DNA from 4 places in the Streptomyces sp. NPDC008001 genome. Region 1 is predicted to be linked to each of the others. Evidence: riboswitches for the same ligand, from Rfam matches in the RefSeq annotation. Region 1 holds a riboswitch; each other region holds the start of a gene.

Region 1 (5,106 bases):
GTCGTCTGGTCGCCCTTCTTGGTGAAGACGACCTGGGCGTTGGCCTTGTGGTCCTCCTCCAGCCGGCCCGTGTTGAGGACGTTCGTGATCGGCGCGCACTCGGGCTTGGAAGGGCTCTTGATCTCCTCGTCGCCGCCCTGCGACTTGTCCAGGCCCGTGTTCGGCTCCAGCTTCCAGCCGGCCGGCAGGTCCGTGAGGGCGACGAGCGCCTGCTGGGCCTGGTCGGCGGTGATGGAGGCGGGCGCGGCGGCCGCGCCCTTGTCCTTCTTGTCCTTCGCGCCGCCGGAACCCGAGGGCTTGTCCGCCCCGGAGGCGGAGCCGGCGCCGCCGTCGCAGGCGGTCAGGAGCAGCAGCGACGAGGCGGCCAGGGCCACGAGAGCGGTCCGGCGGGGGCGAACGTGCACAGGGTTTCCTTAGAGGAGAGATCAAAAAGACCAAAAAGTCGAACGCAAGTATGCATGTGCCGAAACCGCCCCCCGACTCGGGCACCCGTTCGGCCTACGGACCGTCTTGTCCGGGCGACGGGCGGGTACCCGGAAGGTCATGCGCATTCAGTACGCACACCTCGCCGACCTCGCCGCCCCGCACTGGGCCGGCGGGATCATCCAGTTCATCGTCGGCCTCTTCGTCGTCGCCCTGCTGATCGTGGCCGTGGTCAAGGGCTTCCGGAAGCGCGACGAGGAACCGCCCCCGCCCTCCCAGCCCCAGCGCAGGCAGGGCGCCTGGCAGACCCGGGAGGAGCACGAGACCGGGCCCACGTCGCCCGACCACGGCCCGGGCCACAACGACGACGAGGAGAACAAGGTCGGGTACGTCACCGAGCACCGCGAGGCGGACGAACTGCACCCCGAGGCGAACGGCGAGCGGGTGCTGCCGCACGAGATCCACAACCCCGGCAGCCACCCCGAGGAGCTCCCCGAGGAGCGCAAGAAGTGGAACCCCGGCGGCAGCGGCGGCTTCGGCAGTGGCGGCCCCGGTCACCACTAGTAGCGTCAAGGGGTGCACGACGCGAACGACAAGAACGACGCCCCGCCCTGCCCTCCCCTCTTCACGTGGGAGTTCGCCGCCGACCCCTACCCCGCCTACGCCTGGCTGCGCGAGCACGCCCCCGTGCACCGCACCACCCTGCCCAGCGGCGTGGAGGCCTGGCTGGTCACCCGGTATGCCGACGCCCGCCAGGCGCTCGCCGACCAGCGCCTGTCGAAGAACCCCGTGCACCACTCCGAGGCGGCCCACGGCAAGGGCAAGGTCGGCATCCCGGGCGAGCGCAGCGCCAACCTGATGACGCACCTGCTCAACATCGACCCGCCGGACCACACCCGGCTGCGCCGCCTCGTCTCGAAGGCGTTCACCCCGGGCCGCGTCGCCGAGTTCGCCCCGCGGGTGCAGGAGCTGACGGACCGGCTGATCGACGGGTTCGCGGGCAAGGGGGAGGCGGACCTCATCCACGAGTTCGCGTTCCCTCTCCCCATCTACGCGATCTGCGACATGCTCGGCGTCCCGCCCGAGGACCAGGACGACTTCCGCGACTGGGCCGGGATGATGATCCGCCACGGCGGCGGCCCCCGCGGCGGGGTGGCCCGGTCCGTCAAGAAGATGCGGACCTACCTCGCGGAGCTCATCCACCGGAAGCGGGAGGACCTCGGTCTCGGCGAGGACCTCATTTCGGGACTGATCAGGGCAAGCGACCACGGCGAGCACCTCACCGAGAACGAGGCCGCCGCCATGGCCTTCATCCTCTTGTTCGCCGGTTTTGAAACAACTGTGAACCTGATCGGTAACGGAACCTACGCGCTGCTGCGCCATCCCGGGCAGCGCGAGCGCCTCCAGCGCGCCCTCGCCGAGGGCGACGAGACCCTGCTCGCCACCGGCATCGAGGAACTGCTCCGCTACGACGGCCCGGTGGAGCTGGCGACCTGGCGGTTCGCCACCCGGGACCTCACCCTCGGCGGGCAGCGCATCGCCGAGGGCGACCCCGTCCTCGTCGTCCTCGCGGCCGCCGACCGCGACCCCGGGCGGTTCGCCGACCCCGACACCCTCGACCTCTCCCGGCGCGACAACCAGCACCTCGGCTACGGCCACGGCATCCACTACTGCCTCGGCGCCCCCCTCGCCCGCCTGGAGGGCCGGACCGCCCTCGCGACCCTCCTGCGGCGCCTCCCGGACCTGCAACTGGGTGCCGGACCGGAGGACCTGCGCTGGCGCGGCGGGCTCATCATGCGCGGCCTGCGCACCCTGCCGGTGACGTTCACCCCGGAGGCCGGCGGCGAGGCCGGGCCCACCGGCAAACCGGGCACAAACGCCGTTCCTTACCACGGTGCAAACCACCCCGAATCCGGGTCCGCCTGACCTCTCGTCAGCCCGCGTGACCTCGGCGTGACCTCCGCTACACCGGCTTGTGACTCCGGTGAGGCGTCGCTATCTTCAACCACCATTCCGACGCCACACGAGAGGCAACCGCCCATGAGACCCGGAAACGGCCGACATCGCCGCCCCCGTCAGATACCCGCCATCGTGGTCGCCGCAGGGGTGACCGCCTCCGGAATCGCCATGCCGCTGCTCGCGGCAACCGGTGCGAACGCCGCCGACGCCGGCACCTGGGACCGCGTGGCCCAGTGCGAGAGCGGAGGCCTGTGGAGCGCCGACTCCGGCAACGGGTCCTACGGGGGACTGCAGCTGACCCAGGACCTCTGGGAGCGCTACGGCGGCCGGGAGTACGCGCCCCGGCCCGACCTCGCCAGCCGTGCGCAGCAGATCGCCGTTGCCGAGCAGATCCTCGAGACCAAGGGCACCGGCACCTGGTCGAGCTGTGCGTCGATCGGAGGCCTCACCTCGGACGGTGCCCCGGCGGAGGTCAACCCCGGCGGCACACACGCCCCCGCGAGCGACTCGACGCCATCGCGCGCCCCGGAGCGCACCACTTCGCCCTCCACGCCGTCCGAGCCGCGCGAGCCCTCCAAGCCGGAGAAGCCCTCCACGGCCCCCTCGCAGTCCGGGAAGCCGTCGGCGGAGCCTTCCGCTCAGCCGTCGTCCGGCAAGCCCACGCCGGACCGGCCGTCGGGCAGCCCCTCCGGCAAGCCGTCCGGCAGCCCGTCGCACGACGCCTCGCCGAGTGCTCCGGGAACCACTGGACCGAGCGACAAGCCCGGTGACGACGCGTCGGGCGATACTCAGGAAGGCCGCCACCGCAAGCCCTCCTCGTCCCCCTCGGACGACCCGACCTCGATCCCCACGACTCCCGCGACGCCGTCCCAGGGCACTCCGGACGGTTCCGGTTCGGCGGCGGGGCAGGCGTCGGACGGCGTGGAAGCCGGTACGGGCAAGCATCGTGCCGACCCGTCACGTTCGGACGACGGTCGTTCATCGCGCGGCGGCGGCGAGGGCCGCACCGGTAGTCCCACGGCCACCGGCTACACCGTGCGTCCCGGTGACAACTTGTCAGTCATCGCCGAACAGCAAGCGGTCAACGGTGGTTGGCAGTCCCTCTACCACCGCAATGAGAAAGTGGTCGGATCCGATCCTGACCTGATCCGTCCTGGTCAGAGGCTTGAGGTCGGTAAATAGACCGGTAGTTCGCGGCGAATGTCCGTTCCAGTCGAAAGTGAGACATGGGTCTCTTTGCCAGTTGGCGGAATGCCGCCTTCCCCAACTTGGCAAACCCCCTTCTACCTGCGGAAACATCATGTTTCCCTGGGTAACAAGGGGCAACTGTGGCTGGAAAGAGGGGTTTGAACCCATGCCGCGACTGTGTTTACCGTCGTGACCGCTCGCCACCGCGAGCACCACGGTCGTCACGCCGAATCCTGCCGACGGCCGGTGGAGTCGTCGCGCAAGCGCCGTAGGCAGGAGCGGGGGAACCAAGGTAGGCGCCGGAAACGGCTCCTCGGCCGAAGGCCGCGGGTCCGGGACCGGCTAGGGGTGAAGCCGAGCGTGCTCGCAGAGCAGGCACGCGAAGCCGGGCGAACTCACAGCCCGAACCCGACAGCTCACCTCGTAGGCGTCGGTGAGGAAACGACTCATGTCCAAGGGCAAGCACCGTCGTCCGTCCAAGGCCGCTCGAATCATCACGCTCGCCGGTGTGACCGGCGCAGCCGTTGCCGCCCCGCTGATGGTCGCCACCTCCGCCAACGCCGCGTCCGTCTCGACGTGGGACAAGGTCGCCGAGTGCGAGTCGGGTGGCAACTGGGCCATCAACACCGGCAACGGCTACTACGGCGGCCTGCAGTTCTCGCAGTCCTCCTGGAACGCCGCCGGCGGCCAGAAGTACGCCGACCGCGCCGACCACGCCTCCAAGGGCGCCCAGATCGCCGTGGCCGAGCGGCTGCTGGCCATGCAGGGCCCGGGCGCCTGGGGCTGCGCCGGTGCCGGCAACCTGTCGTCCGGCGGCGCGAAGGCCGACGTCGACCCGGGTTCGGGCTCCCACACCAAGTCCTCCCGCTCCGGCGGCTCGGTGTCGGGCAAGTCGCACGCGGACCGCAGCGAGCGCCAGGCCGCGCCGAAGAAGGCCGCGCCGAAGCACACCGCCCCGCAGGCCGCCGAGCAGGACGAGACCCCGGCCCCGAAGCAGGCCGCGCCGAAGCACACCGCTCCGCAGTCCTACAAGGTCGGTGACGGCGAGTACGAGGTCAAGGAGGGCGACACCCTCTCCAAGATCGCCGAGGCCAAGAACGTCAAGGGCGGCTGGCAGAAGCTGTACGACCGCAACAAGGACGTCGTCCAGGACGCCGACGTGATCTTCGTCGGCCAGAAGCTGCACCTCAGCTGACCGAGCTGACGGGGGCGGCCCACGCGAGTGGGCCGCCTTTCTTTGCCGTTTTCCGGACAATTCATCACTCGTACGGTGATCTCAGCGTTTGTGATGGTTTTGCTGCTTTTTCGGATTTCTCATCCCGGAAACACGGTCCAACGGCGAGCCGAGCCTCCGGCGCCCGTTAGGCTCGTGCTGCAGAACCTCAGACACACACGAAGGAGACCCTCGTGCCGTCCATCGACGTCGTCGTAGCTCGCGAGATCCTCGACTCGCGAGGCAACCCCACGGTCGAGGTCGAGGTCGGCCTCGACGACGGCTCCACGGGCCGTGCCGCCGTGCCGTCCGGCGCCTCCACC
Region 2 (5,106 bases), on a different contig from region 1:
GCCGGGCTCGACGCCGAGTTCCCCGACGAGCAGCCGCCGGGCGTCGGCGTAGGCGGCGAGCGCGTCGACCTGGCGGCCGCAGCGGTAGAGGGCGAGGACCAGCTGGGCGCGCAGCCGCTCCCGCAGCGGGTGCTCGGCGGTGAGCGAGGTGAGTTCGGGGACGACTTCGGCGTGCCGGCCGAGGGCCAGAGCGCAGTCGAAGAGGCCTTCCTGGGCGGCGAGGCGGGCCTCGGAGAGCCGGTCGTGCTGGCGTTCGCAGTACGGGCCGGGGAGTCCGGCCAGCGCGGCGCCGTGCCACAGGTCCAGTGCGGCGGCGTAGGCGTCGTGGGCGGTTGCGGTGTCGCCCGCGGTGTGGGCGGCGGTCGCCTCGGCGAGGAGGCGTTCGAAGACGAGGGCGTCGACGTTCGCGGGCGCCACGCGCAGGGCGTAGCCGCCGGCCACGGAGACGAGGACGGTCGCGGGGGTGCGGGCGGCGCGGCCGGGTTCGAGGAGGGTGCGCAGGCGGGAGGCGTAGGTGCGGATGGTGCCGAGGGCCTGGGGCGGGGCGTTCTCGCCCCAGAGGGCGTCGATCAGCTCGTCGCTGGAGACGGTGGCGCCGCCGCGCAGCAGGAGGACGGCGAGCATGGCGCGCTGCTGGCGCGCTCCCAGGTCCACGGGGCGGCCGTCCGCCAGCGCGCGAACCGGGCCGAGCAGCTGGAAATGGAGCCGGTCCGCGGACGGCTCCGCTGTGTCCCGCATGTCTCCCCCGACCGTGCCGTGCCGGATCCGTCCGGCGCCAGCGGTGACAGTACCTCAGTGTCCCGTACGGCAGCAGGTGCCTGTTGCGGTCCCCTGCGGACCGCCGGCCGCGCCCGGTGAGGGGGCGTTGATCGTCCGTTGATGCCGCCGATACATACTGCAGGAACAGTTGTTCCCCGCGCATCGCAGCGCACTTCCCCACAGGAGTTCACATGACCGCTGAGGACCCCAAGCACCTGGAGCAGACCGGGGCCCCCGCCGAGCAGGCCGCCGCAGGCCCGGACCAGGCGGCGACGCCGTCCGAGCAGGCGATGGCGACCGAGCTGGACCAGCCGGTCGAGCACGTGGAGGGCGCGGCCGCCGGGGGCCAGGGGCACGGAGGCAGCGGCCCGATCCGTCCGACGCACACGACCGGGGCCCAGTAGCCGGACGTGAGGGGCCGGGGTTCCGCCGTTCGCGGCGGCCCCCGGCCTCAAGGCCTTAAGACCGGGCAAAGAACGCCCCGGAGCCGCACCAAGAGCGGTCCACGAAGAGCGAATACCGGACAGGCGCACTCATCGCCGCCCGCCCGGCGCCCGGCCGCCGCCCGCGCGCGTCACCCCCGTTCAGAAGGACGCCTCCGGGTGCCCGTGAGCCGCCGGAGACCTCCCGACGGGGCCGCACATGCGACCGAATGTCACTCTTGAACTCCCGCTCGCCGCACCGGGATACTCGCCCGTACCCCACTCTTGACATGGACGCGGCGATCTCATCGGCCCTGTCGCGCACCGTGTCCTCACCAGTGCGCACCCACGTACGCCCACGTACGCCCCGCGCACGACGTATGCACTCCTCCACGCCCGGGCACCACCGTGCCGCCGGGCACTCCCCCACAGGAGGCCACGAGTGAAACGTTCCCGCATCTCCACGCGCCGTACGGCCACCGCCGGTGCGGCGATGGTGGCCCTGGCGGCCGCGGCGCTGACGCTTCCCAGCGCGCACGCGAGCTCGCCCGCACCCCGTCAGCTCTCCTCGCCGCAGGCCGCGGAGCTCGCCCGGCACATCGCCGCCGGCCTGGGCGCGGACTCGGCGGGCTCGTACTACGACGCCAGGACCGGCAGGCTCGTCGTCGGCGTCGTCGACCAGGACGCGGCGGCCCGGGTCCGGGACGCGGGCGCCGAGCCGAGGATCGTGCGCCACTCGGCGACCGAACTCGCCTCGGCCAAGCGGACGCTGAAGTCGGACGCCGCCATTCCGGGCACGGCCTGGTCGGTGGACCCGCGCCTCAACAAGGTCGTCGTCACCGCCGACAGCACGGTCACCGGCGCCCGGAAGGCCCGCCTCGACAAGGTCGTCGCGAGCCTCGGCGACAAGGTCACCGTCAAGAGAACGGCCGGTGCCTTCCGTCCGCTCGTCGCGGGCGGCGACGCGATCTGGGGCAGCGGCGTGCGCTGCTCCCTGGGATTCAACGTCACCAAGGGCGGGCGGCCGTACTTCCTCACCGCCGGACACTGCGGCAACGCCTCGCAGACCTGGTCCGCCTCGCAGGGCGGCGCCCGGATCGGCACGACGGAGAGCTCGTCCTTCCCGGGCCACGACTACGCGCTCGTGCGCTACGCCTCCGGCGCCTCCCACGCCAGTGAGGTGGACCTCTACGACGGCAGCACGCAGAGCATCAGCAGCGCCGGAGAGGCGACCGTGGGCGAGCAGGTGCAGCGCAGCGGCAGCACCACCGGCGTCCACGGCGGCCAGGTCACCGGCCTCGACGCGACCGTCAACTACCAGGAGGGCCAGGTCGACGGCCTGATCGACACCACCGTCTGCGCCGAGCCGGGCGACAGCGGCGGCGCCCTCTTCGACGGCGGCACGGCCCTGGGCCTCACCTCGGGCGGCAGTGGTGACTGCTCCTCCGGCGGCGAGACGTTCTTCCAGCCCGTCCCGGCGGCGCTGCAGGCGTTCGGGGCGCAGCTGCCCTGACCCCCGCCTGACCGGCTGCGGGGATCCCCGGGAGGGATCCCCGCAGCTCCGGGCCGGCCGGGGTCAGTTGACCCGGCCGTACCAGACGCTGCCGGTCCAGATCTTCTCGAGCCGCACGCTCGTGCCGGGCTTCGGAGCGTGCCAGATCTTGTTGCTACCCGCGTAGATACCGACGTGGTAGACGTTGCTGCCCGAGTGGAAGAAGACCAGGTCGCCCGCCTGGCGGGAGCCGGACGAGATGTGCCGGGTCTTGTTGTACTGGTCGGCCGCGGTGCGCGGCAGGGACTTGCCCACCTTCTTGAAGGAGTAGAGCGTCAGGCCCGAGCAGTCGAACCGGTTGGGGCCGGCGGCGCCGTACTGGTACGGGGAGCCCTGCTTGGCGGCCGCGACCTTCAGGGCGGCGGCGCCCGGGGTGGCCGCACTCGCCTCGGCCGTCATGCCGGGGAGCAGCATGGACGCGGTCACGGTGGCGGCGGTGACCACGGAGGCGGCACCGGCGCGGGACATGAGCGTGGATATACCGGGGAACGCAGACATGCCAAAACCCTTCGTCATCCGCCTGCGAAAGATGACCTGTCGGGTTCGGGCTGTCGAAGTTGCCCGGCCGTCTGAAATGACTTCAGTGGCTTCACCCCAAGGACCACCGCCATCGTGGTCCGCCGTGCTCGGGTCTCCCGCTCCTGCCGATCCATTCGCTTCTGCTCCGCACCCGGTACGGCGGCAGGACTCGGCGTCCGCCCGGGTCGCCCGCCTCGGTGACGGGATCTTGTTGTTCGATGCACGATCCTGCATCACGGAACGCCGGAATTCGGAGCCGAAAGGGGCTTCTGTGAACTTCTTCACTTCCCGGCGACCGCCGGAACCGGGGTGTTCCCAGGCGTCACGAGTGGCGGGAAATCCCTTTTATCAAAAGGCGGTTGAAGAACTGATTCGAGTCACCCCCGCGTTACCCGGGCGACCCGAAAGGCGAGGTGACCGGGGACGTGGCAGGGCGTCTTTGCGTCAGAAAGCCGTGGCGGCGGGGCGCGTGCGGTTCGCCGCGAGGGCCCGAGGGTAGCCCTACGGCATGCTCACCCTAGGGATCGAGGAGGAGTATCTTCTGCTCGACCCGGCCACCGCACTGCCGGTTCCCCTGGCCGATGAGGTCCGGGCGGCGGTCGACCTGGATCCGGTCGTGAACGAGCAGGAGGTTCAGGCGGAGCTGTTGCAGGCCCAGGTGGAAGTCGCCACTCCGGTCTGCTCCGATCTCGCCGAGGCCGGCCGGCACCTGCTGCGGCTGCGCCACGCGGTGAGCTCCGCCGCCAAGCGGTCGGGCTGCCGGCTCGCCGCCTGCGGGACGGCGCCGTGCTCGGGCCCCGAGCCCATTCCGGTCACGGGCAACCCCCGCTATCTGGCGATGCGGACGCGTGCCGCCCAGCTCGTGGACGAGCAGTTCGTCCACGGGATGCACGTCCACGTCGCCATCCCCGACCGCGAGATGGGCGTCGCGGTCCTCAACCGGGTGCGGCCCTGGCTGCCCGTCCTCGTCGCCATGGCGGGCAACTCCCCGCTGTGGAACGGCCAGGACACCGGCTTCTCCAGCTGGCGGACCGTGGTCTACAGCCGCTGGCCGGTCAGCGGCCCGCCCCCGTACTTCGACGGCCTCGCGGACTACGAGGAGCGCATCGAAGCGCTGCTGACGGCCGGTGCGATCGCGGACCGCGGCCAGCTGTACTGGCAGGCGCGGCTGTCGGACCGCTATCCCACGATCGAAGTGCGCTGCCTGGACGTGCAGTTGCGGGCCGACGACGCCGTCATGTTCGCCGGCATCGTCCGCGGGCTGGTCGCCACCGCCATCCGCGACGAGAAGGCCGGGCGTCCCCCCACTCCCTGCCTGCCGGAGCTGCTCGCCGCCGCGAACTGGCACGCCGCGCGGCACGGCCTCGACGGCGTGCTCGTGGACCGCGAGGGCCGGCGCCGGGGCGCGGAGGAGGTCGTCCGCTCCCTCCTCGTCCACATCGGCCAGTCCCTGGAGGAGTCCGACGACACCCGCCAGGTGAGCTCCCTCGTCCACCGCCTCCTCCGCCGCGGCACCGCAGCGGACCGCCAGCGCCGCGCACTGGCCACGGACGGCCTGAAGGCGGTGATGGAACTGATCGCGGAGCCGTAGGCCCACGGCCGGGCCGCCGCGAAACACACTGCGCCCGCAACTGCTTCTTGCCCTCGGTGATGTCCCGGGGCGACGTCCGGACTGGCGAAGCGCACCGCTTCGTCGCTGCACGCTCCGTTTTACAGCGCTGCCTCACGCCGTACGGGTTCCACCGCCCGGCCGGCTGGGCAGGGTGCCCCGGAAGGCCGGGAGGGGAGTTCGGGGAGGCGGTGCGTGTGGAGGGTGTTGGCGGCCGGGATGTTGTCGTCATCGGGGGTGGAGTC
Region 3 (5,106 bases), on a different contig from region 1:
CGGTGGAGTCCTTCGCCGACCTGGACATGCCGGCCGGCCTGCTCTCCACGCTGACCCGCGAGGGCGTCACCGAGCCGTTCCCCATCCAGGCCGCGACGCTGCCCAACTCGCTCACCGGCCGTGACGTCCTCGGCCGCGGCCGCACGGGCTCCGGCAAGACCCTCGCGTTCGGCCTGGCCCTGCTGGCCCGTACGGCCGGCCGCCGCGCCGAGCCCGGCCGCCCGCTGGCGCTCGTCCTCGTCCCCACCCGTGAGCTGGCCCAGCAGGTCACCGACTCGCTCGCCCCGTACGCCACCGCCGTGAACCTGCGGCTGGCCACGGTCGTCGGCGGCATGTCCATCGGCCGCCAGGCCCAGACCCTCGCGCGCGGCGCCGAGGTGCTCGTCGCCACCCCGGGCCGCCTCGCCGACCTGATCCAGCGCGGCGACTGCAAGCTCGGCGACGTGCGGATCACCGTCCTGGACGAGGCCGACCAGATGGCCGACATGGGCTTCCTGCCGCAGGTCACCCGCCTGCTGGACCAGGTCGACCCGGAGGGCCAGCGGATGCTGTTCTCCGCGACCCTCGACCGCAACGTCGACCGCCTCGTCCGCCGCTTCCTCTCCGACCCGGTGACGCACTCCGTCGACGCGTCGGTGGGCGCGGTCGTCACGATGGACCACCACCTGCTGCACGTCACCGAGACGGACAAGAAGGACACGGTCACGCGGATCGCCGCCCGCAACGGGCGCGTGATCATGTTCGTGGACACCAAGCGCGGCGCCGACCGGCTGGTGAAGAAGCTGCTCTCCGAGGGCGTCCGCGCCGCCGCGCTGCACGGCGGCAAGAGCCAGCCGCAGCGCAACCGCACGCTCGACCTCTTCCGTACGGAGCAGGTCACGGCGCTGATCGCCACGAACGTCGCCGCGCGCGGCATCCACATCGACGGCCTCGACCTCGTCGTGAACGTCGACCCGCCCATGGACCACAAGGACTACCTGCACCGCGGCGGCCGCACGGCGCGCGCCGGCGAGTCCGGCACGGTCGTCACGCTGGTGCTGCCCGAGCAGCGGCGCGAGATGAGCCGGATGATGGTCACGGCCAAGATCGCCCCGAACGTCGTCACGGTCGGCCCGGAGCACCCGGAGCTCGTCCGCATCACCGGCGCCCAGGCGCCGAGCGGCGTGCCCGTGGTCATCCCGCCGCCGGTGCCGGCCCAGGCGACGCCGCGGAAGCGGAGCGGCGGCGGGGGCTCCGGTGCCGGTACGGGCTCTGCCGGCGGGGCCGCGGCCGCTGCCGGGTCGCGCGGGTCCCGGGGCACGCGTAGCTCGCGGGGCAGCCGTGGCGGGCGCGGCCGGGTGCGTCCCGAGGCGTCCTCCGGTGCGTCCGGTGCGTCGGCCGGGGCTTCGTCCGGTGCGGGTGGTTCCGGTGGCCGCGGTGGTTACGGCCGTGGCAGCGGTGGCGGGAGCGGTTACGGCCGCGGCGGCAGCGGTGGCGGCGGCTCGCGCCGTACGGCTTCCTGACGCGCGGCTCCGTACGTACGGAGGCCCGGCTTCCGTACGTACGGAAGCCCGGCTTCCGTACGTACGGAGGCGCGGCTTCCGTACGTAGGGGGCCCGGCCCCTGCACGTGCTGACGCCCGGCTCCCGCACACACTGATGCCCGGTTCCGGCACGTACTGATGCCTGGTTCCCTTACGCGCTGAGCTGTCCCCGCTCACGCACTGATCTCCCCGGTTGGCCCAGCACCGTTCGCCCGATGACCTCCCGCCCGGAAGGGTGGGAGGGGTGACATGCGGGACGGCCGGTCAGGAGAGGGCGCGGTGGGGAAGCGAGGCGGGCCAGGGAAGAACCCTGCACGGGCCGGTGGCGGTGCGAGCGGGGGCACGGGCGGCGGTGACGGCGGCCCGTGGCGGAGCCGCGCCGTCCGCCGCGCTGCGGCGCACACCGCCCGCCGTGCGGCCCGCAGGCTCCCGGCCGTCCTGATCGCCGGCGGCGTCCTCTTCGACCTGGGGGCGCCCACGCACTACTCGTCCGCCCCCTTCCTCTCCGCCGCGCCCCTCGTGGCGGCGCCCCTGCACACCCTCCGCGCCACCGTCGCGGCCGCCCTGGCCGCGGTGGCGGTCGCCGTCGGTCTCGCGCTCTACCACCGGCCGTCCGGCACCGGTGAGGCGCTGTCCGAGATCGCCACCATCGCCACCATCGGCACGGTCGCCCTGGTCGCCCTGGGCATCAACCGCATCGCCCGTCGCAGTGACCAGCAGCTCGCTTCCGCCCGCGGCATCGCGGAGGCGGCCCAGCGCGCCGTCCTGCCCGCGCCCCCGTCCCGGATCGGCGGCCTGCGGGTGGCCGCGCGCTACGTGGCCGCGCAGGCCGACGCCCGGATCGGCGGCGACCTGTACGCGGTCCAGGACACCCCGCACGGCGTGCGCGTCATCGTCGGCGACGTCCGCGGCAAGGGCCTCGGCGCGGTCGAGGCGGTCGCCGTCGTGATCGGCGCCTTTCGCGAGGCGGCCGAGCAGGAGCCCACGCTGGAGGGGCTCGCGGGCCGGCTGGAACGCGCGCTGCAGCGCGAGGGCAGGCGGCGCGGGAACCTGGACCAGTACGAGGGCTTCACCACGGCCGTCCTCGTGGAACTGCCGCCGGGGAAACCCGTACTCCGCCTGCTGAACCGCGGCCATCCGCCGCCGCTCCTGCTGCACGCCGACGGCAGGGTCGGCGTCGCCGATCCCGCCGTGCCTGCACTGCCGCTCGGGCTGGGGGAGCTGGGGGTGTGGCCGGACCGGGCGGAGGAACGGGAGTTCCCCGCGGGCGCGACGCTGTTGCTGATGACGGACGGGGTGACCGAGGCCAGGGACGCCGACGGCGCCTTCTACGACCCGCGCGCCGGGCTGACGGGACGGCAGTTCAAGAACCCCGAGGCGCTGCTGGACTGCCTGGTCGCGGACGTGGCCCGCCATTCGGGCGGTCAGGCCGCTGACGACATGGCCCTGTTGGCGATCCGGCGCGGCGAGCGAATCGAACAGCATTTCGTGGAAAGCATCGACAGGTTCCGTGGGCGGACGTCCTGTGAAGACCTGTCGGGACGGCCCGGCGGATTCCGGCTTTCGGCTTGGAAACCACCCGGCGCGTCTATTAACGTTCGATAACGGAGCGCGGTCGTCGCAACCGCCGCAAGAGGCGGTGCACCGTGCGCCTTCGCCGAATCCCGCGGGCACAGCACCACCTGATACACCGGCAAGTTCTGGGAACCGGGGAACCACCACCCTGGGGTGAATCGGGCCGCACGCGGCTCGTAGGAGACCTTCCTGCTCCGAACCCGTCAGCTAACCCGGTAGGCGAGAAGGAAGGAAAGGAGTGCCTCCGTGGCATCCAACGAGCCTGACCGCTACGAGCCCGGGGACTACGACCCGCCGCTGGTGCCCGCGTACGCACCGCCGTACGAGCCGGAGGCGGCGGAGCGGGCAGAGTGGGCGGAGCGGGCGGAAGAGGCTGCGTACGAGGGGTCGTACGAGTCGTACGAGCGGCGTTACAAGCAGGGTTACGAACCGCAGGGCCGGGCGGCGGCCGAGGCGGCAGCCCCGTACGAACCCTCCGCCTTCAGCGCTTTCGGCGCGGGCCGCGGGCGCCACCGCGTCGTGAAGCAGCGCGGCGGCACGATGGCCCGCAGCGGTGCCGTGCTCGGCGCGGGCGTCATCGCGGCGGTCGGCGCGGGTGGCATGGCGCATGCGCAGGAGCGTCCCGCGGCCTCCATATCCATGCCCGACCTGGCGCAGTTGCCGGGTGTGGGCTCGTTCTTCGCGGGGAGCGCGGCGGGGGCGGTGGACTCGGCGGACTTGGCGGCTCCGGTGGATTTGGCGGGTCCGGTGGATCCGGCCGACTTGGCCCGGTCCGTCGCCGAGGAGAGCGCGGCGGCCGCTTCGGAGGCGGCGGAGCGCGCGGCGATGGCGGGTGAGGCGCTCCGGGCGAGGCTCCTGGAGCAGGCTGACCACCAGCAGGCCGACTACCAGCAGGTCGATCATCAGCAGGCCGACCACCAGCAGACGCACAAGACCCAGGGGTCTCATACGCCCCAGAAGTCCCAGGGGAGCCATAAGAGCCAGGGGATTCATAAGAGCCAGAAGGTCCAGGGGACCCACAAGAGTCAGAAGGTCCAGGGGACTCATAAGAGCCGGGAGACCCATAAGAGCCAGCGGCCGGAGAAGAGGACCAGGCCCGCCTGGGCCAAGCCCGCGCACGCCCCCGCCCCCGCCCCTGCCCCGGCCCACGCCCGTCACTCCGGCTTGTTCACCCTCCCTGTCGGCTCGTACACCCTGACGGCCGGCTTCGGGCAGGCGGGCAACATGTGGTCCGCGCACCACACGGGCGAGGACTTCGCCGCCCCGACCGGCACGCCGGTGAAGGCGGTGGGCAGCGGCACGATCACGCAGGCCGGCTGGGCCGGGGCGTACGGCTACCGCATCGTGCTGAAGCTCGACGACGGCACTGAGCTGTGGTTCTGCCACCTGTCGTCCATGGTCGTCACGTCGGGCAAGGTCGCGGCGGGCCAGACGATCGGCAGGGTCGGCGCGACCGGCAACGTCACCGGCCCGCACCTGCACCTGGAGGTCCGGCCGGGCGGGGGCGCGCCGATAGACCCCCTGGGGTGGCTGCGGGGCAGGGGCCTGCAGCCGTAGCGCAGGGCATGTTCCGTACGGGACGGGGCACCCGGTAGCGCATGCCCCCCGCGGATGAGGCGACGACGATCACCACTGCCGTACCGGCGCGGCTGGACCGGCTGCCGTGGTCCCGCTGGCACTGGACGGTGGTGATCGGACTCGGCACGGTCTGGATCCTGGACGGCCTGGAAGTGACGGTGGTCGGCAACATCGCCGGCCGCCTCTCCGAGCAGGGGAGCGGGCTGCCGGTCACCTCGGGGCAGGTCACGGGCATCGCGGCGGCGCTGTACGTGGCGGGGGCGTGCTCCGGGGCGCTGTTCTTCGGGCGGCTCACCGACCGTTTCGGCCGCAAGAAACTGTTCCTCGTCACGCTCGCGGTCTATCTCGGCGCGACGGCCCTCACGGCCGTCTCCTTTTCCTCCTGGTGGTTCTTCGCCTTCCGCTTCCTCACCGGATTCGGGATCGGCGGC
Region 4 (5,106 bases), on a different contig from region 1:
GAGGAGATCGTCCTGGCGAGCGACGCCGAGGGTGCCGAGGCGGCGCTGGAGCGCCTGGCGAAGCTGGTCGCCGAGGGTCTCGAGGAGCTTCCGGAGACCGTCTGATCCGACGGAATCACCCGCGGCGGGGCCGCGGCGGCCGACTGAGGCCGCCGTGGCCCCGTTGTCGTTCCCGCGCGAAATCCATGGCTTTCCGGCGATGACGGCAGACCATTCCATAGGCACGAGTTCAGCCGGAGAACATTTCCTTCGGTAACCACGGATGAAGTCCCGGGCGAAACGAACTCCGGTCACTAATGCGCGCACGCGCTTCAAGAACCGGCGATCACTGTTCTCACGGCCGGCCCCGCATTCCCCGTCCGCGCCGCCGGCACCAAGCGCCGCAGCCGGAATTCCCCCGGCGCCCGGTCCGCACGGGCCGCGGCGATCGACCGGGCCCGCTCCGCGTCACCGCGGGCGACGGCGTCCACGAGGGAGCCGAGCAGCTCCCAGGTGTCGACGGGGCGCACCGGCGGCTCCGCCGCGTACACCCAGGTGATCTTGAGGCGCAGCTGGGTGAGCAGCCCCGCGAGGCTGGGGCTGCCGGACGCCTGGGCGAGCGTCTCGTCGAACCAGTCCCCCAGCGGCCGCAGCTCGCCCGTGCGCCCGCCCCGGGCGCGCTCCTGGCCGAGCCTGACCAGCCCGCGCAACACCTTCAGGTGCGCCTCCGTGCGGCGCTGCGCGGCGCGCGCGGCGCCCAGCGGCTCCAGCAGGGAGCGGACCTCCAGCAGATCCGCCGCCTCCTGTTCGGTGGGCTCCGCGACGCACGCGCCGGCGTGCCGCCGGGTGGTCACGAACCCCTCCGAGGCGAGGGTGCGCAGCGCCTCGCGCACGGGCACGCGGGAAACGCCGTAGCGGCGTGCGAGGACTTCCTCGGTGAGCCGGCTGCCGGGCGGAAACGTGCCGGAAACGATGTCGTCACGAATCGCCGTGCACACGGCATGCGCAGAAATGCGACGGCCTTCCTGAGCCGCTGTCCCCTCACCGTTCACGTACGGCCCCGCATGGGTGAACCTCCGCATAACCCCCGCGAAACGCGGCCGATTGACGCCTGTTCAGCGACTCTATTGCAGCGGACCGCGATTTCCGACGGCGCACGGGAAGTCATCGCTATGTTTTGGCCAACACGGGGGCCGGCGGCGGCCACGGCGCGGGGGATGTTCGGGCACGGCGAAGGCCCCGGCCGGTGGGCCGGGGCCTTCGTCAGGCGTGTGTGCGGCGAGTGCGCGTCAGGACTCGCCCGGGTGCCGGAGCGTCAGACGGAGACGCCGTGCTCGGCGAGGTACGCGACCGGGTCGATGTCGGTGCCGTACGTGGCACCCGTGCGGGCCTCGAAGTGCAGGTGCGGGCCGGTCACGTTGCCCGTGGCGCCGGAGAGGCCGATCTGCTGGCCGGCGGTGACGGTCTGGCCGACGGAGACGCCGATGGACGACAGGTGGCCGTACTGCGTGTACGTGCCGTCGTTGTGCTTGATGACGACGTTGTTGCCGTAGGCGCCGCCCCAGCCGGCCTCGACGACGGTGCCGGCGCCCACGGCCTGGACCGAGGTGCCGGTCTCGGCGTGGAAGTCGACGCCGGTGTGGCTGCCGGAGGACCACAGGCCGCTGGAGGCCTTGTAGGACGTGGAGACGTAGGAGCCGGCGATCGGCGAGACGAAGGCGTTGAGGCGCTTGCGCTCCTGCTCGCGGGCGACGCGCTCCTGCTCCTTGCGCTCGGCCTCGGCCTTGCGCTTGGCCTCGTCCGCGGCCTTCTTCACGTCGGCGGCCTGCTGCTTGGCAGCGGACTCGGCCTCGTGGACGGCGGTGGACTCGGCAGCGGCGCTGCTCTGGACCTGGGCCTGCTCGCCGATGCGGCCGGCGGTGTCCTCGCCGATGACGACGGCCTGGGTCAGGCCGGTGTCCTCGGTGGAACGGTGGGCGTCGTCGGTGGACGCGGCCAGCGCCGGAGCGGCGAAGCCCGCGACGACACCGGTGGCGGCGAGGGTGGCTATGCCTGCCGCGTTCGCGCTGACGCGAACGGCGCGGCTCGGCTTGCGGTGCTTCCCGGTGGCACGAGTGAACGCCATGGGTGAGGCTGGTCCTTTCCTTCCCTCTCGCCTACCGGGTTAGCTGACGGGTTCGGAGCAGGAAGGTCTCCTACGGATCCCTCCGGAAAGGGGCCCGATTCACCCCAGGGACACTTGGGTCCCCGGCTCCCCTGGCTCGCGCCGTACGGGGACTCGGCGATGACTGCCCGGGCCGCGGATGCGACGCACATCGGACGGACAGCCGCTTTGACGCTAGACGCCGTCACTTTCGATCGGCAAACAGAAGCACCATTTTGTGTCCCACGCCACAGTGCAGACGTGCAACCACTCCGCTAAACCGGACATTTGGCAGGCACGCGCGCCTCGCGGGCGCGCGTGCCTGCCGGTTGACGGCGGGCCACCGGTGGGCCGGCCGCCGGGGATCAGCCCGTGATCACGGTCACTTCGCCGATGCCGAGGGCCCGGACGGGCTCCTCGATCTGCGCGGCGTCACCGACGAGCACCGTCACCAGACGGTCGACCGGGAACGCGCTCACGACGGCGGCGGTGGCCTCCACCGTGCCCGTCGCGGCGAGGCGTTCGTACAGCCGCGCCTGGAAGTCGTCCGGGAGGTGCTGCTCGACCTGGTCGGCGAGGGTCCCGGCGACGGCCGCCGCCGTCTCGTACTTGAGCGGGGCGACGCCGACGAGGTTCTGCACGGCGGCGTCGCGCTCCTCGTCCGTCAGGCCCTCGGCGGCGAGGGTGCGGAGCACCGTCCACAGGTCCTGCAGTGCGGGGCCGGTGGAGGCGGTGTCCACCGAGCCGCTGATGGCCAGCATGGCCGCGCCGGTGCCCTCCGGGGAGGACAGCAGCACCTGGCCGAAGGCGCGCACGCCGTAGGTGTAGCCCTTCTCCTCGCGCAGGACGCGGTCCAGGCGCGAGGTGAGGGTGCCGCCGAGGCAGTACGTGCCGACGGACTGGGCGGGCCACACGCGGTCGTGCCGGTCGGCGCCGATGCGGCCGATGAGGAGCTGCGTCTGGACCGCGCCGGGGCGGTCCACGATGACGACGCGGCCGGTGTCGTCGGCGGTGACCGGCGGGAGCGGGTGGGGCTCGGCCGGGGAACCCGTCCAGGCGCCGAGGGAGTCGGCGAGGGCCGCGTCGAGGTCGATGCCGGTGAAGTCGCCGACGACCACGGCGGTCGTGGTGGCGGGCCGGACGTGGGCCTCGTAGAAGGCGCGGACGGAGGCGGCGTCGATGCGGGCGACGGTCTCCTCGGTGCCCTGGCGGGGGCGGGACATCCGCGAGGCGGCCGGGAAGAGCTCCTTGGAGAGCGCCATCGCGGCCCGGCGGGCGGGGTTGGCCAGCTCGTGCGGGATCTCGTCGAGGCGGTTGCCCACGAGGCGCTCGACCTCGTTGTCGGGGAAGGCCGGGGCGCGCAGGGCGTCGGCCACGAGGCCGAGGGCCTTGGCGAGCCGGGAGGCCGGCACCTCCAGGGAGAGGCGCACGCCGGGGTGGTCCGCGTGGGCGTCGAGGGTGGCGCCGCAGCGCTCCAGCTCGGCGGTGAACTCCTCGGCGGTGTGCTTGTCGGTGCCCTCGGACAGGGCGCGCGCCATGATGGTGGCGACGCCGTCGAGGCCCTGGGGCTCGGCGTCCAGGGGGGCCACGACGTTGATGTCCACGGCGACGACCTGCTGGCCGGGGCGGTGGCAGCGCAGCACCGTGAGGCCGTTGGGCAGCGTGCCGCGCTCGGGAGCGGGGAAGGCCCAGGGCGCGGGGGCCCCGGCCCGGGGCCGCGGGTGGAAGGTCATGGAAGGCTGGGCGGGGTCAGCGGCCACGGCGTCGCTCACTTGGCCGTCTCCTCTTCTGCTTCTGCGTCGGCTGCTCCGGCGTTCTCGCCGGCGGTGGGGGCGGCGGGCTCCGTGGGCTCGTACACCAGCACGGCGCGGTTGTCGGGGCGCAGGCGGGCCTGAGCGACCCGCTGCACCTCCTCGGGCGTGATGTCCAGGACGCGCTGCACGGCGGTGAGGGCGAGCTGGGGGTCGCCGAACAGCACCGCGAAGCGGCACAGTTCGTCGGCGCGGCCGCTGACGGTGGCGAGCCGGTCCAGCCACTCGCGCTCCAGCTGGGCCTGGGCGCGCTCCATCTCGGCGGGGGTCGGCCCCTCGGCGGCGAAGCGGGCGAGCTCCTCGTCGACCGCGGCCTCGATGGCGGCCACCTCGGCGCCGCCGGACGCCTTGACGTCCAGCCAGCCCAGCGAGGGGGCGCCGGCGAGCCGCAGCAGGCCGAAGCCGGCCGCGACGGCGGTGCGGTCGTGGCGGACCAGGCGGTTGTGGAGCCGGGAGGACTCGCCGCCGCCGAGGACGGTGACGGCCAGGTCGGCGGCGTCGGCCTCGCGGGAGCCGTCCTGCGGGAGGCGGTAGGCGGCCATCATCGCGCGCGCCGGGACCTCTTCGCGGACGACCTGGCGGAGCTCCTCGCCGATGACGTCGGGGAGGCTGCCGTCGCGCGGGGGCTGCTTGCCGTCGTGCGCGGGGATGGAGCCGAAGTACTTCTCGACCCAGGCGAGCGTCTGCTCGGGGTCGATGTCGCCGACGACGGACAGGACGGCGTTGCCCGGCGCGTAGTACGTGCGGAAGAAGGCGCGGGCGTCCTCCAGGGAGGCCGCGTCCAGGTCGGCCATGGAGCCGATCGGGGTGTGGTGGTACGGGTGGCCGTCGGGGAAGACCATGGCCGTCAGCCGCTCGAAGGCGGTGCCGTAGGGGACGTTGTCGTAGCGCTGGCGGCGCTCGTTCTTGACGACGTCGCGCTGGTTCTCCATCGACTCGTCGTCGAGGGCGGTGAGCAGGGAGCCCATCCGGTCGGCCTCGAGCCACAGGGCCAGCTCCAGCTGGTGCGCCGGCATGGTCTCGAAGTAGTTGGTGCGCTCGAAGCTGGTGGTGCCGTTGAGGGAGCCGCCGGCGCCCTGCACCAGCTCGAAATGGCCGTTCCCCTTGACCTGGGCCGAGCCCTGGAACATAAGGTGCTCGAAGAGGTGGGCGAGGCCGGTGCGGCCCTTGACT

The links. Region 1 has a riboswitch for cyclic di-AMP ahead of ACFZCD_RS29660 (transglycosylase family protein). Riboswitches for the same ligand answer to the same signal wherever they lie in the genome.
Region 2: linked by a shared signal. The riboswitch ahead of ACFZCD_RS01120 (C40 family peptidase) and the one ahead of ACFZCD_RS29660 (transglycosylase family protein) in region 1 are both predicted to bind cyclic di-AMP.
Region 3: linked by a shared signal. The riboswitch ahead of ACFZCD_RS05065 (M23 family metallopeptidase) and the one ahead of ACFZCD_RS29660 (transglycosylase family protein) in region 1 are both predicted to bind cyclic di-AMP.
Region 4: linked by a shared signal. The riboswitch ahead of ACFZCD_RS21725 (M23 family metallopeptidase) and the one ahead of ACFZCD_RS29660 (transglycosylase family protein) in region 1 are both predicted to bind cyclic di-AMP.

What each region holds. Positions count from the first base shown of each region.
Region 1 covers NZ_JBIBIZ010000011.1:318,844-323,949, forward strand. Annotated here, with positions in the region: gene ACFZCD_RS29640 (hypothetical protein) at 1-404, opposite strand, end outside; gene ACFZCD_RS29645 (DUF6479 family protein) at 544-987, shown strand; gene ACFZCD_RS29650 (cytochrome P450) at 1,000-2,349, shown strand; gene ACFZCD_RS29655 (transglycosylase family protein) at 2,515-3,564, shown strand; cyclic di-AMP (ydaO/yuaA leader) riboswitch at 3,825-4,015, shown strand; gene ACFZCD_RS29660 (transglycosylase family protein) at 4,019-4,765, shown strand; gene eno (phosphopyruvate hydratase) at 4,978-5,106, shown strand, end outside.
Region 2 covers NZ_JBIBIZ010000001.1:251,341-256,446, reverse strand. Annotated here, with positions in the region: gene ACFZCD_RS01135 (BTAD domain-containing putative transcriptional regulator) at 1-738, opposite strand, end outside; gene ACFZCD_RS01130 (hypothetical protein) at 951-1,163, shown strand; gene ACFZCD_RS01125 (S1 family peptidase) at 1,624-2,694, shown strand; gene ACFZCD_RS01120 (C40 family peptidase) at 2,758-3,231, opposite strand; cyclic di-AMP (ydaO/yuaA leader) riboswitch at 3,235-3,424, opposite strand; gene ACFZCD_RS01115 (glutamate--cysteine ligase) at 3,761-4,843, shown strand; partial or broken gene ACFZCD_RS01110 (FAD/NAD(P)-binding protein) at 4,903-5,106, shown strand, end outside.
Region 3 covers NZ_JBIBIZ010000002.1:29,210-34,315, reverse strand. Annotated here, with positions in the region: gene ACFZCD_RS05075 (DEAD/DEAH box helicase) at 1-1,502, shown strand, start outside; gene ACFZCD_RS05070 (PP2C family protein-serine/threonine phosphatase) at 1,772-3,127, shown strand; cyclic di-AMP (ydaO/yuaA leader) riboswitch at 3,168-3,334, shown strand; gene ACFZCD_RS05065 (M23 family metallopeptidase) at 3,344-4,654, shown strand; gene ACFZCD_RS05060 (MFS transporter) at 4,696-5,106, shown strand, end outside.
Region 4 covers NZ_JBIBIZ010000008.1:72,658-77,763, reverse strand. Annotated here, with positions in the region: gene ACFZCD_RS21735 (HPr family phosphocarrier protein) at 1-105, shown strand, start outside; gene ACFZCD_RS21730 (GntR family transcriptional regulator) at 312-1,061, opposite strand; gene ACFZCD_RS21725 (M23 family metallopeptidase) at 1,295-2,104, opposite strand; cyclic di-AMP (ydaO/yuaA leader) riboswitch at 2,118-2,273, opposite strand; gene ACFZCD_RS21720 (M16 family metallopeptidase) at 2,488-3,855, opposite strand; gene ACFZCD_RS21715 (M16 family metallopeptidase) at 3,891-5,106, opposite strand, start outside.